DNA from 2 places in the Bacteroides sp. f07 genome. Region 2 is predicted to be linked to the other one. Evidence: riboswitches for the same ligand, from Rfam matches in the RefSeq annotation. Region 2 holds a riboswitch; the other holds the start of a gene.
What was found. Region 2 has a riboswitch for cobalamin ahead of ACGHVY_RS12065 (TonB-dependent receptor plug domain-containing protein). Riboswitches for the same ligand answer to the same signal wherever they lie in the genome.
Positions count from the first base shown of each region.

Region 1: another riboswitch for cobalamin. It lies ahead of accC (acetyl-CoA carboxylase biotin carboxylase subunit); the one in region 2 lies ahead of ACGHVY_RS12065 (TonB-dependent receptor plug domain-containing protein).

Region 1 is NZ_BAABXI010000001.1:3,462,771-3,470,521, reverse strand. Features, by position in the region: gene ACGHVY_RS14265 (two-component regulator propeller domain-containing protein) at 1-609, shown strand, start outside; gene ACGHVY_RS14260 (YeiH family protein) at 1,026-2,060, shown strand; gene ACGHVY_RS14255 (acyl-CoA carboxylase subunit beta) at 2,222-3,757, opposite strand; gene ACGHVY_RS14250 (acetyl-CoA carboxylase biotin carboxyl carrier protein subunit) at 3,777-4,286, opposite strand; gene accC (acetyl-CoA carboxylase biotin carboxylase subunit) at 4,306-5,817, opposite strand; cobalamin riboswitch at 5,952-6,160, opposite strand; gene ACGHVY_RS14240 (thioredoxin family protein) at 6,364-6,687, shown strand; gene ACGHVY_RS14235 (GNAT family N-acetyltransferase) at 7,007-7,751, shown strand, end outside.
Region 2 is NZ_BAABXI010000001.1:2,920,387-2,928,137, forward strand. Features, by position in the region: gene ACGHVY_RS12035 (ABC-F family ATP-binding cassette domain-containing protein) at 1-430, opposite strand, end outside; gene ACGHVY_RS12040 (DUF3805 domain-containing protein) at 458-1,264, opposite strand; gene ACGHVY_RS12045 (hypothetical protein) at 1,337-2,530, opposite strand; gene ACGHVY_RS12050 (response regulator transcription factor) at 2,774-3,463, shown strand; gene ACGHVY_RS12055 (ATP-binding protein) at 3,473-5,254, shown strand; gene ACGHVY_RS12060 (DUF5106 domain-containing protein) at 5,389-6,327, shown strand; cobalamin riboswitch at 6,353-6,562, shown strand; gene ACGHVY_RS12065 (TonB-dependent receptor plug domain-containing protein) at 6,750-7,751, shown strand, end outside.

The DNA of each region.
Region 1 (7,751 bases), 540 kb from region 2:
ACTGTTTGGTTTATTTGTGTGGTCGCTGTTCTGTTTATCCTTATGACTGCAAGTATAGGTTATATTCATTACCGTCGGAAAGAACGTAATATGAAAGGTAGTGTGAACCATTTCTTGCAAGCTGTATTAAACGATATGCTTAGCGGTAAAGGAGAAAAACAGCAGGGCGAAGAAGATAACTTTGCAGAAATCTTTTTGTCCGATATTCAGTCAAAGGAAGTGGATGATGACCGGATGGTGGAAACAGAGCAGCAAACTCAACAGAAAAACAACAAGGAGGATGAGGAATTCATCAATAAGCTCAATACGCTTATCAATGAGAATATGGCGGGTGGAGAACTTTCTATTAAATTCCTGACGGACAAGATGGCTATGAGCAGAGCTTCTCTATATAATAAGGTGAAGTCGCTGACTGGTTTGGGAGTTAATGATTATATTAACCGGTTACGTATCGAGAGATCTGTTTTTCTGCTTACAAATACTAGCATGAATATTAATGAAATATCTTATGAAGTAGGTTTCTCTTATCCTCGATATTTTAGCACTTCCTTTAAACAAATCAAAGGAATGACACCTACCCGATTTAAGGAAGAGAATAAGAAGAGCTGATAACTGTTTGATGCCATGCTGGTTTGTCCGAATAAAAAAAGAGGTATGGTTACCGTTTTTTTGTTAAAACCCAGTTTCTGTCTCATTTTTTTTGAGCTTCCGTGAACAAAAATCCAAATGAGTATGTTTTTAATTATGCAAATCGCCTGATAAAGCTTCTTATGGGTATGCGAATATAGATAGGTGAGCAAGATATGCCTCCCCGGCATAACAGGAAGATTGCATAGTAGTTTTGTCGTGTTTTATTTTGTGTTTGTGTTGTGACGGTGCTGCGATGTGAATCGAGGTGCCGTTTTTTATTGCAGATAAGTATAACCGGAGATTATCCGGCATAATAAAATACTGTGAACCATTTTTGTGAAAAATGGTTTTCTTTGCAGAGTTATAAATTCAGTATCACTAAAATCTAGTAATTTATGTTCAACGAAAAAAGAAGCAGCATGTTGCACGGTGTCTTGTTGATAACACTGTTCTCTTGTGCGGCGTTTTACATTGGTGAGATGTCTTTTGTGAGAAGCCTCTCCTTCAGTCCGATGATTGTAGGTATCATTTTGGGTATGCTTTATGCTAACAGCTTGCGGAATAATCTTCCCGAGACTTGGGTACCGGGTATACAGTTCTGCTCGAAAAAAATTCTGCGTATTGGTATTATCCTGTATGGTTTCAGACTGACTTTTCAGGATGTGCTGGCTATCGGATTGCCTGCTCTGTTGATTGATGTTATTATTGTGGTGGTGACTATTTGTGGCGGTATTTATCTTGGTAAGTTATTGAAAATGGATAAGGGCATTGCATTGCTTACTTCTATTGGAAGCGGTATCTGTGGGGCTGCCGCCATTCTCGGTGCGGAGTCTACTATTAAGGCAAAACCTTATAAGACGGCAGTGGCCGTTTCTACCGTAGTAATCTTCGGAACTATCTCCATGTTTTTATATCCTTTCCTCTATCGGAATGGAATTTGTGCGTTGACTCCCGACCAGATGGGAATCTATACAGGTGCCACGCTCCACGAAGTAGCTCATGTGGTGGGAGCGGGTGACGCTATGGGAAACGGTATTTCGGATTCGGCGATTATCGTGAAGATGATTCGGGTGATGATGCTGGTTCCCGTGCTTCTGATTACTACTTACATGGTGGCAAGAGCGAGAAAGAGACAGGCACAGAAAGGACAGAAATTTCAGAAGATTGCCATTCCCTGGTTTGCAATCGGTTTTATGGGAGTTATCGCTTTTAATTCTTTTGATTTGCTGCCTGCGCAGTTGGTTGCGGGAATCAATACCTTGGATACTTTCCTGCTGACAATGGCAATGACTGCACTTGGTACGGAAACGAGTATTGATAAATTCAGAAAGGCGGGGGCAAAACCTTTTGTACTGGCACTTCTTCTTTATATCTGGCTGGTGGTAGGCGGTTATTTCCTGGTGAAGTATCTTGCTCCTTATTTAATGTAACATATTGTGTTTAATGTAACGCATTCATTGTTTGATATAATATCGCAGAACGAATTTCAGAAATAAAAAACGGGCTTATGTCGATTCTTTGAACAATAATCCTCAGAATCAGTGTAAGTCCGTTTTGGGTGGTGGTACTTTGACAAGTACCTATCTAGTTGTTATAAGGGCATATTTCCATGCTTCTTGGGCGGATTCGTCTGCATCTTGTTCTCCGTCATTTCCAATGCCTGAATCAGACGTTTGCGGGTTTGTCTCGGATAGATGATTTCATCGATGAATCCCAGTTCGGCAGCTTGGTACGGGGTGGCAAACTTTTCCTTGTAGGCTTCCAGTTCTTTCGCTTTCGTTTCTTCATCGGCTTTGCGGAACAGGATATTGATTGCACCGTCCGCACCCATTACTGCGATTTCCGCGCTTGGATAGGCGAAGTTTACGTCGGCACCGGTCTGCTTGGAGTTCATTACGATATAAGCACCACCGTAAGCCTTACGGGTGATAACGGTCAACTTGGGAACGGTAGCTTCTGCAAATGCGTAAACGATTTTTGCACCGTGGCGGATGATACCGTTGTTTTCTTGCGTGTATCCCGGAAGGAATCCCGGAACATCTTCGAATGTAATCAACGGAATGTTGAAACAGTCACAGAAGCGGATAAAACGGCTTGCCTTGTCACTGGCGTCAATATCAAGCACTCCGGCAAGATAAGCGGGCTGATTGGCGACGATACCTACCGAACGACCAGCCAGACGTGCGAAACCGATGAGGATGTTCTTTGCAAAATTCGGCATAACTTCGAAGAAATAGCCATTGTCTACCACCCGTTCGATGATATCTTTCATGTCATAAGGAACATTCGGGTCTGTCGGGACGATAGTGTCCAGAGTAGCGTCTTCACGGTTGGTTTCATCTGTACAGTTCTGCTTTTTAGTCTCGTCCATATTGTTCTGCGGCAGGAACGAAAGCAGTTCGCGGATACTCATCAACAGTTCTTCTTCGGTGTTGCACATAAAATGAGTCACTCCGCTTTTGCTGCTGTGAGTCATGGCGCCACCCAGCTCTTCCTTGCTGACTTCCTCATGGATAACGGTCTTCACTACATCGGGCCCCGTCACAAACATGTGGCTCTTTTCTTTTACCATAAAGATAAAGTCGGTGAGGGCGGGGGAGTAGCAGGCACCGCCGGCACAAGGACCGAGAATAGCGGAGATTTGTGGAATCACACCGCTTGCCATTGTGTTCTGATAGAAAATATCCGCATATCCCGAAAGGCTTTCGATACCTTCCTGAATACGTGCGCCGCCTGAATCGTTCAATGCGATAATCGGAGCACCGTTCTTTAAAGCCAGTTGCTGTACCTTTACAATCTTCTTCGCGTTGGATGCGGAAAGCGAACCACCGTAAACGGTGAAGTCATAGGCGTAAACGAAAACTTGGCGACCGTCAATCTTTCCGTAACCGGATACGATGCCGTCTCCCGGAATTTTGTTCTTGTCCATGCCGTAGTTGGTGCAACGGTGAACCATCAGCTTATCCAATTCGACAAATGTTCCTTTGTCGAGCAACATCTCGATACGTTCGCGGGCAGTCATCTTGCCGCTTTCGTGTTGCTTTTCTATTTTTTCTGTGCCACCCCCGAGGGAAGCGATGCGGTCACGTTCCTGGAACGTGGTATATGCTTTGTTTATTTCTTCCATGATGCAATCCTTTTTTAGTTTATGCAATCGGTTCTAATGTTATTAATGTCTGGTCACCGGTGATGTTATCACCTTCCTGAACCAGAATTTCTTTGATGCGGCAATCCGAAGTCACTTTATAGTTGCTCTGCATCTTCATGGCTTCGATAACGATAGCAGTGTCTCCTGCTTTCACTTCCTGTCCTGCCGTAACGGGGATTTTTACTACTTTCCCCGGCATGGGGGAAGTGATGCGGTCGTTCTGTTCGTTTTCGCCTTTCTTGCGCATACGCAGGTATTTCGCCTGACTGTCTACGATTTCGACATTGAAACTGCTGTAATGCGTGTTCACTTTATAGCTTTTCCCGTTTTCCTTGCGGATGAGCTGCGCGTTTGCACTGCGACCGTCCATAAGGATGTTGCAGGTTCCGTTTTCCGCCATTACCACGTCCGCTTCAAACGGTTTTCCGTCAATGGTAAGTATCCCTTTGTTATCTTCCTTGCTGACCAGTTCCACTTCGGCCACTCGGTCACCTATATGAATTTCCATAATTAACTGCTTTTTAAATTTAGATACGAAGTACGCCTTTATGCAATCCGAATTCTTTCCATTTGCTGATAGGACGGTTGTCGGTAGTGTCACCGCTGTTCTCTTCAAGATTCATCAGATAGTCCATGTAGGCGGCAATCAGTGCAATATTCTCGGCACGTTCGCTGGTGCGCATAATGCATTGGTGCAGGTGTTCACCGTTCTTGGTGATGAATCCGGTATCGTAATGACCTTCCACAAAGTCGGGCGTATCCATGATAGCGCGCAAGTAACTGATATTATTCTTGACTCCGGTCAGCTTGTATTCATGAAGCACGCGACGCATCCGTTCGATAGCATATTCGCGATTGGTAGCCCATACAATCAGTTTGCCAATCATTGGGTCATAATAGATGGGAATCTCGTATCCCTCGTATACATAGCTGTCAATACGCACTCCGATGCCGTTCGGCTCTGTAATCTGCTTAATGATTCCGGGACTTGGCATGAAATTCATTTCCGTATCTTCGGCACAGATACGACATTCGATAGCGTGTCCGCGCTGTTTGATATCTTCCTGTTTCAGTTGAAGCATCTGTCCGTCGGCAACTTTGATTTGCTCTTTCACAAGGTCTACACCTACTACTTCTTCGGTAATCGGGTGCTCTACTTGCAGGCGGGTATTCATTTCAAGGAAGTAATAATTGCGGTGTTTGTCAACAAGAAATTCGATGGTTCCCGCTCCGATATAGTTTACTGCTTTGGCGGCTGCCACGGCTTTTTCCCCCATATCTTTCCGCAATTCCGGAGTGACGAAAACCGAAGGTGTTTCTTCCACAATCTTCTGATTACGGCGTTGTACGGAACATTCGCGTTCGCAAAGATGAATTACGTTGCCGTGCTTGTCACCCAAAATCTGGAATTCGATGTGATGAGGCTCTTCCACGAACTTCTCCAGATAAACCGTGTCGTCGCCAAAAGAAGAGAGTGATTCACTTTTAGCAGTTGTGTAGGCTTCTTCCACTTCTTCCGCGCTGTGGATAAGGCGCATCCCTTTTCCACCGCCACCCATAGAAGCTTTCAGCATCACCGGATAACCGATTTTATTGCAAAGCTCCACGGCTTCTGCCACACTTTTCAGGTTTTCTTGTGTGCCGGGCACAACGGGTACTCCGGCTTCAATCATCCTGATACGGGCGGAAATTTTGTCGCCCATTGCTTCCATTGTCTCCGGATCGGGTCCGATAAAGATAATGCCTTCTTCCTGACAACGCCGTGCAAAATTAGCATTCTCGGACAGGAATCCATATCCCGGATGAATGGCGTCTGCATGGTTCGCTTTCGCCACTTCGATAATTTTTTCTATATTCAGATAACTCTCTTTAGATGCGGCGGGACCTACACAATATGCTTCGTCTGCATAAAGCACATGCTTTGCAGTCCGGTCTGCCTCGGAGAATATCGCTATACTCGTTATTTCCATCTCCCGGCAGGAGCGCATCACCCTTACGGCAATCTCACCGCGATTGGCTACTAAGATTCTTTTTATCATACTTTTTTAAATTAAGTACATACTTATTTTATGCCTTTCCACCTTGCGGACATATTCCACCCGGTGAAAACACAGTATTTTATTGATTTGGGGCTTAACAAACGATGTTCTTTCTCCTAATCCACGAGGCGGAAGAACGTTTTACGCGAAGTGGCAGGTCTTCTGACTGACTCTTGTCTTATTTGCCTTCCCGATAAAAAAACATCAGTGGCGTCAAATTAGTTCATTAATAAGACATTGAACAGAGTTTCACAGCAGCGGGACTGTTCGGGATTTGCACCCGATTCCCTATTAATCGTCGTCCGTTGGCTACGGATTCCGAACCATTTCGACGGCAAAGATAAATAAATATTGAATAGAGTGTAGCCTTTTTGCACGAAAGTTGCTTTTATGTGCAATGGACGGCTGTCCAGATATTAGAAACGAAAGACGATAACTGCAAGTGGATTAAATAGTTAAATCTGTGTGTATTATTGTTTATCCTTTAAACTTTCTTTCTTTTCGTATTGTTGAAGTAGCAATTATTAATCAAAACAGTAATCAATTATGAAAGAGAAGAAAGTAGCCCGTGAGGAAAGGAATAAAGAGAAGCTGGCTAATGCCGATTGGGCAATGGCAGAGTTTTATGCAACATGGAGTCCTCATTGCCAGCGTATGAAACCTGTCGTTGAGGAATTTAAGAAACTAATGGAAGGAACGCTCGAAGTAGTGGAAGTAGACGTAGACCAGGAAACTGCCCTTACAGATTTCTACACCATCGAATCAACGCCTACATTTATCCTTTTCAGAAAAGGAGAGCAACTTTGGAGACAATCCGGCGAACTTACTTTGGAAAGGTTGGAAAGAGCCGTGAAGGAATTCAAATCTTGAAAAAGTATTAATAAAAGAGGCGTTATTCCTCGGAAAGTTTTAAATCATGTTATGAAACATACTTTTTTATTTGGATAATTTGCAGATAATCGGAAAGTCCGTATCTTTGTACTGTGTTTTTCATAGTATTAGATTTAAGGTTAACAAAGGTTGGAGCAAGGCGTTGCTCCTTTTTTTATGCCCATACCTCACTTTCTACTAAATAATATTGATTTTTACGGGATTGGATAATGACTGCTACACTTGAATGTTTATCTTTGTGGATAATATAATATCCGATACTATTTCATTAAAAAACTACTAATAAAAAACTGATACTATGAACATCGACTTTATCACGCTTACCAAAGACAACATAGGGAAAGAACATATCTGCTGCGCTTTCTCGGATAAGAAATGCCAGGAAAGTTATAACCTGAAAAAAGAATGGCTGAAGAAGCAATTTGAAAACGGGTATGTTTTTCGTCGTTTGAATGAGCGTGCGAAAGTATTTATCGAATATGGCCCGGCCGAAAACGGGTGGGTTCCTGTGAAGGCTGACAATTACCTGTTGATAAACTGCTTTTGGGTAGCTGGGCAGTATAAAGGAAAAGGGTATGCGAAAGCTCTGCTCCAAACTGCGATAGAGGACGCTTTGCAGCAAGGCAAGGATGGTTTGGTGACAGTGGTAGGAACAAAAAAGTTTCATTTTATGAGTGATACCAAATGGCTGTTGCGACAGGGATTTGTTGTTTGCGAAGAGCTTTCGACAGGATTTAGTCTGTTGGTGAAGAAATTGAATGTTGATGCTCCGAATCCGACGTTTAATGAATCTGCACGAACAGGAGAGTGCCCTGATAAAAAGGGTATCACTGTTTATTTTTCCAACCGTTGTCCGTTTGCGGAATTTCATGTGATGAGTTCTTTGAAGGAAACCGCCGCCAAAAGAAATCTGCCTTTGGAGATTGTTAAACTGGAGACAATGGAGCAGGCACAGGCTGCACCTACTCCGGCTACGATATTCAGCTTGTTCTATGAAGGCAAGTTTGTCACAACGGATATCAGTGTTTGTATGGATAGCCGTT
Region 2 (7,751 bases):
GGATTTTGAGTTGCGAAAGGATTTGCTTGGCTTTCTGTTCGTATTCCCAGGCTTTCTCCTGGTCCATACGTGCCAAAAGGTTTTCCAGTCCCGGATGCCCTTCGGTTTCCATGCAACGCTCGTACTCTTTGATGAGTTCTACGGTGCTGTTGCCGTGATGGAAACAGGCTTCGAGTACAGTCAACTCTTCGGGGTATTGCGGGTCTTGTTCCAGGTAATCCACACGAAGGTCGCGACGGAAGACAATGTTACCGCTATCATAGCCTTCTTTTCCGGCGATGATATTCAGTAAGGTGGTTTTTCCACTGCCGTTCTTCGCTATCAGTCCTACACGCTGACCTTCGGCAATGCCAAAAGATATATTTTCAAAAAGAACCAAGTCGCCGAAGGACTTGGTCAGGTTGTCTATCTGTAAATAAGGTACTGCCACGTAATTTAGTGATTAGTCGGTTAGTGATTAGTGATTAATAATCACGGATTTATACTCTTCAATGACGTTGCAAGGCTCTCCTGCCTTTATCTTGCTCCATGCCAGTTTCATCGGGTCGATGATGCGGTCATTATATTGGAGCACAGGGGCTTCACGGTTGCCGTCAATCAATGTCTTCCATTCCATGCCGTCCACTTCGTTGGCAAGAATCGCGCAGACCGTGATACCGACAGCCAGCCATTCGTCTTTCTTCTTCGAACCAATCTTGCCGCTGTCAATCACTTGCTGAAGTTTTTCGAGGTCTTCTTCGATTCCTTGAAAGTCTTTCTTCAGTTCTTGTTTCACGGTAGATACCACCCATTCATATCCTTCATTAATCTGGTAGATTTCTGAAAGGCGTACGGGAATCAGTTCGGCGGGATACTTCTCTCCTTCCCTACGTATTTCCAAAGTGGCGATTACGTCTTCGGCTTCTTTCACAATTCCGCCTTTGGGGACAGTGAAAGAGCATTCGAAAGCAATATCGTCAATGCCTGTAATCCATACATGGGAAGTATAATAGGTTCCTTCTTCCTGGAACATTTCTTTGCTGTACGCACATTCCAACGTTCCGACTTTTACCAATGAAGCCGAATCGTTCTCACTCAGTTCCTGGCGGATGGCATCTTTGCCATAACCGGCCTTGCCTTTAAATGCGGAAATACGGAAGTTGCCCGACCATACATCGGGATTATAGAAAAGAAAAGAGCCTTCGCCATCTTCAAACTCATTCCAGTCCGATGGATAGTTCATGGAAAACCATGCTCCGGGAGAGATAAATTTCTTGCCTTGCATCCTTTTTCATTAAATGATTACTTGGCAAAAATACAATAAAATAGGGAAATTGCATGAAGATTAGATAAGAAACTATTTACCTATCGGCTGTATTTTCCTGCGCACCTCTTTGGAAATTTCCAAAAACATATAGTTCAGCTTGCCGGAATGGATGCCTTCCTCATTCTCTTTGTACTTCTTATTGGCGTATTGTTTGGATTTCTCGAAGGTGAGCAGTGACATTTCGTTCTGCGACTTGCCTACCATTGTGGAATCCAGTTGTTCGTCGGGGAAGAAGTCGTCCAGGTCGACGTCGCCAATCATCGTTGTTTCCAGGAAGTTCTTGTCGGTATGCGAATTGTCGGTATAATAGCCCACAAACATATGTCCCGGTGTACGCACAAGGATAGGGTCGATATTGATGGCACGAAGCAACGAAGCGAACAATACACTACCGTCCACGCAGTTGATTTGCGAAGATTCCAACGCATCATCAAACGTACGGACACGTTGCGAGAATACGACATTGCTCGAAAGGCTGGTATTGGAAACAGAGCTGTAACGGAATTTGCGTTTCTGCAAAATATTCCAAAGGGCATACACCTGCTTGTCTACCGCTCCTTTAGCCTTGCTCTGATAGCCGAGGAAACGATTGACGATACGGGTATTCAATGCTTCGCGGAGCAACTGGTCAATCATCGGGTTCTCTTCATTGACGTAGGCGGCAAAGAAAATACTTGTGTCATGGAACTTGGTTCCGTTCGCCACATATCCCAACAGACATTCGTTGATACTGCGGACAGAGAAGGTACGTACCCGTTGCCCCAAGTCTTTCCCGTTCATCTCGACGGTCACGGCAACGCTCACCGGCTCGGCTTGCGCGTTATTTTTCAATGCTTCGTAATTCCATATAATATCCGGGTAAATCGTATATTCCGTTCGCGGCTTGTTCAATACGAACTCCGATACGGAACGGGAGAAGAAAGGAGTTTCGGCCACTTCAATACGTACACGGCTGTATGCGGTCTTTGATTTCAGCCGGATGGCAATACATGATTTCGGGTTTCCCAGATAAGTGGAATCCGAAGGTATGATAACTTGCGCATCAGTAGTGGCTACGGACAGAATGGCCGAAGGGAAGATGTTTCCGCCCAAATCGTCGGCTATCTCAAAGCCGGTATTGAAAGAGGTATATTTAAAGACAGACACACCGCCAAGCAGGAGCAGCAGTACGATAACCGCACCTATCACTTCGCGCTTATGCCGTTTCAAGTCAATTTTTATCATCGTTTGTAGTTTCTATTATCAAACATTTCTATCCTATCTCGCTAACAAAGATAACAAATAGCAAACGTTTTTTCCTCTTGCAACCGACAAAAACTTCCATATTCGGTATCAAATTCCCATAAATCAAAGAATGTAACGTGATTGTAACATCTGTTTCATCTGACCGTAACAAAGTCTCCTCATCTTTGCATCAAAATAAAATAAAAACGTAACTTTGTCATATCACATTAATAAATACATCTTATGAACGAAACCCGTATTTTAGTTGTCGACGATGAAGAAGACCTCTGCGAGATTCTGAAATTCAATCTTGAGAACGAAGGTTATGAGGTAGATACCGCAAACTCTGCCGAAGAAGCACTGAAGATGGACATCAGTAGCTACCATTTAATCCTCCTCGATGTGATGATGGGAGAAATCTCCGGATTCAAAATGGCGAACATGTTGAAAAAAGACAAGAAAACAGCCAAAGTGCCTATCATCTTCATCACGGCAAAAGATACCGAAAACGATACCGTGACAGGATTCAACCTGGGCGCGGACGATTATATCTCGAAGCCTTTCTCCCTGCGCGAAGTCATCGCCCGTGTGAAAGCCGTATTGAGACGTACGGCGACGACGGAAACGGAAAGAGCGCCCGAACGGCTTACTTACCAGACGCTTGTCATCGACATCACTAAAAAGAAAGCGAGTATCGACGACGAAGAAGTGTCATTGACCAAAAAAGAATTTGAAATCCTGCTTCTACTGGTACAGAATAAAGGACGCGTATTCTCACGTGAAGATATTCTGGCACGTATCTGGAGCGACGAAGTGTATGTACTGGACCGTACTATCGACGTAAACATCACCCGTTTGCGCAAAAAGATAGGCATATACGGCAAATGCATTGTCACACGTCTCGGATACGGATACTGTTTTGAAGCTGAATAACTATTTATCATGAACCTGCCTGTAACTCAAAGACATTTTCTTTCTTTCAGCCGGAAGCTTTTCCTTTCGGTCATTTCGTTGTTCCTGGTATTCGCCGTCTGTTTCATCGCGTACCAGTACCAACGCGAACGGGAATATAAAGTAGAACTGCTGAATACCAAATTGCAGGATTACAACAGCCGGCTCTACGAGCGGCTGGATGAGCAACCGCTTGATAACAGAATTATCAACGATTATATCAATAATCATATTCTGGAAGACTTGCGCGTTACGCTTATCGACCTGGATGGGAATGTGGTTTACGACAGTTATCCGAACCACGACGAGCAGATGGAAAACCATCTGAACCGTCCGGAAGTACAAAAGGCGCTGAAACACGGAAACGGATATGACGTGCGCCGTACTTCGGAAACGACAGGAGTTCCTTATTTTTATTCGGCTACACGTTATAAGGATTATATTCTCCGCTCGGCATTACCTTATAATGTCAGCCTTATCAACAACCTGCAGGCAGACCCGCATTACTTATGGTTTACCGTAATCGTGACTTTGCTGCTGATGATTATCTTCTACAAATTCACGAACAAACTGGGGACTTCTATCAGCCAGCTCCGCGAGTTTGCCATGCGTGCCGACCGGAACGAGCCTATCGAGATGGCGATGCAATCGGCTTTCCCACACAATGAACTGGGAGAAATATCGCAGCATATCATCCAAATCTACAAACGGCTGCACGAAACGAAAGAGGCTCTCTACATCGAACGCGAGAAGTTGATTACCCATCTTCAGATTTCGCACGAAGGACTGGGAGTATTTACGAAAGACAAAAAGGAGATTCTTGTCAACAATCTCTTCACCCAATACAGCAACCTGATTTCGGACTCTAACCTGGAAACTACGGAAGAAGTCTTTGCCATCAACGAACTGAAAGAGATTATACATTTCATCAACAAGAACCAGCAACAACGTTCGAGAAGTAAAGACGAAAAGCGAATGTCTATCACCATCAACAAGAACGGACGCACGTTCATCGTTGAGTGTATCATCTTCCAAGACGCAAGCTTTGAGATTTCAATCAATGATGTCACCCAGGAAGAAGAACAGGTGAATCTGAAACGGCAGTTGACACAGAATATCGCGCATGAGCTGAAAACGCCTGTCAGCAGTATTCAAGGGTATTTGGAGACTATCGTCAATAATGAAAACATACCGCGCGAGAAGATTAATGTGTTTCTCGAACGCTGCTATGCGCAAAGTAACCGGTTGAGCCGGTTGCTGCGTGACATTTCCGTACTTACCCGCATGGACGAGGCTGCCAACATGATTGACATGGAACGGGTGGATATCAGTGTACTGGTAGGAAATATCATCAACGAGGTTTCACTGGAACTGGACGAGAAACATATCACGGTGGTTAATTCTTTAAAGAAGAGCATACAAGTCAAAGGTAATTATTCCCTGATTTACTCCATCTTCCGTAATCTGATGGATAACGCCATCGCATACGCCGGAACGAATATTCAGATTAATATCAATTGTTTCCGTGAAGACGAAAGTTTCTATTATTTCAGTTTTGCCGATACGGGTATAGGCGTATCCCCCGAACATCTGAACCGTCTCTTCGAACGTTTCTACCGGGTAGACAAAGGCCGTTCGCGGAAGTTAGGCGGAACGGGACTGGGACTGGCTATTGTGAAGAATGCAGTGATTATTCATGGCGGCATCATCTCTGCCAAGAACAATCAGGGTGGCGGGTTGGAGTTTGTCTTTACATTGGCAAAGGAGAAGTAAGATTCTTCAAGAAGCAAAGTTCTTAAAAAAGAAGACAGAGAAGAAAAGGAAGAAAAATTCTTTGTATAAAATGAAAAGGCATTATCTTTGTCTTCTATGTAATTCATAGAAGTTCAATATAATAACAGCCAATTATGAAAACGAATCTAAATATTCTTTCGATTGTATGTATTCTTTGTCTTTGTGCCTGCAAAAACGGCAATGCTTCCGGCTTAAACAAAACCGAAGTAGCACAGGATACTATCAAGACTTTCACATTACCCACCATCCCGACAATGATGACGGCGCCGGAACAACGGGCGGATTTCCTTGTCAAGCACTATTGGGATAACGTAAACTTTGCCGATACCAATTATATCCATCACCCCGAAGTGACCGAACAGGCTTGGGCGGACTATTGCGATATATTGAACCATGTTCCATTGGAAACAGCACAGCAAGCTATGCGGAAAACTATCGAACGGACAAACGTGGATAAGAAAGTATTCACTTACATCACCGATTTGGCAGACAAATATTTATACGACCCTAACTCCCCTATGCGTAACGAAGAGTTTTATATCCCTGTACTGGATGCCATGATGGCTTCTCCCGTACTGGAAGAAATAGAAAAGGTACGTCCCAAAGCCCGTCGCGAACTGGCTCAGAAAAACCGTATCGGAACCAAAGCATTGAACTTTAACTATACATTGGCTTCCGGCGCACAAGGTTCCCTTTATCAACAGAAATCGGACTATACCTTACTATTTATCAATAACCCGGGATGCCACGCCTGCACGGAAACAATCGAAGCATTGAAAAATGCGCCTGTCATCAATCAGCTTCTAGCACAAAAGAAGCTAACCGTCCTCTCTATCTACCCCGACGAAGAACTGGACGAATGGCGGAAACATCTGAATGAATTCCCGAAAGAATGGATTAACGGATATGATAAGACCTTCGCTATCAAGGAACAACAACTGTATGACTTGAAAGCCATCCCTACCCTTTATCTCCTGAATAAGGATAAAACCGTTCTTCTGAAAGACGCCACCGCGCAAGCTATTGAAGAATATCTTTTATTACATCAATAAACCTTGCAAAAAACAAATAAACTATCTATCTTTGTCGCGCATTGGTTCGCAGCCCTCAAAATATACGAGGAAAGCGATTAAAAGGGAATCAGGTGTAAATCCTGAACAGTCCCGCTGCTGTAAGTTCTATAAATGTGTTGCGAGCAACCTACTTTTAGCCACTGGAAAGAAACTTCTGGGAAGGCGCCCGCAACAGGAACGAGTCAGAAGACCTGCCGTGCACCCAATTTCACTGCTTTCGAGGAAAAAGCGTTGAGTCTAATGAACCGGACAATCCGTCTATCATTTCATTCATCACTCTGATTCAGAGAAAGTGTGTTTTAATTAATAAACTCTGCCAAGTTTATTTATGCGTGTCCGGTCGAAGGGATTTCGCCCGGACACTTTTAAAAGTGAAAAAACAGACCAGTAGTAGGATAAGGATGAGACATACAAGGCTATACAAAAGTATCTGTGCAGTACTCTACTGCCAACTTTTACTCCCGACACTTTTTGCGCAACAGCAAAAAGTGGATACAACGCATACATACTCCATCCCCGAAATTACTGTTTCCGATATTTATCAAACACGAGAGGTACGTTCTACCGCTCCGCTACAAGTACTTTCCAAAGATGCGCTAAAGAACCTGCATGCCCTGCAAGTTTCTGATGCCGTGAAGCATTTTGCCGGAGTGACCGTGAAAGATTACGGTGGCATCGGCGGACTGAAAACCGTATCCATACGCAGCTTGGGTGCACAGCACACAGCCGTAGGTTATGACGGAATCACCGTAACCGACTGCCAGACGGGACAGATTGACATCGGTCGTTTCTCGCTCGATAATGTAGACCAGTTATCACTTAGCAACGGTCAGAGCGATAATATCTTCCAGCCGGCACGTTTCTTCGCTTCGGCAGGAATACTGAATATACAGACACTTACTCCCCGTTTCAAAAAAGGGAAACGTACGAATATCAGCGCGGCTTTCAAGACGGGTTCATGGGGGCTTGTCAATCCATCCGTTCTGTTAGAGCAACAACTCAGTTCTAAGTGGACAGTCACAGCCAATGGCGAATGGATGTCATCGGACGGACAATATCCATATACCCTGCACTACGGAAATACAGAGGGCGACCTGACTTCACGGGAGAAAAGAAAGAATACCGACGTACAAACTTTTCGTGCCGAAGCCGGACTTTACGGCAACTTCTCCGATAAAGAGCAATGGCGATTGAAAGCCTATTACTTTCAATCTTCGCGGGGATTGCCGAAAGCCACTACACTTTATAACGACTATTCCTCACAGCACCTGTGGGACAAGAATACATTTGTACAAAGCCAATACAAGAAAGAGTTCAGCCAACAATGGGTATTCCAGACTTCCGCCAAATGGAACTGGAGCTATCAGCGTTATCTGGACCCCGACACCAAAAACTCTTTAGGA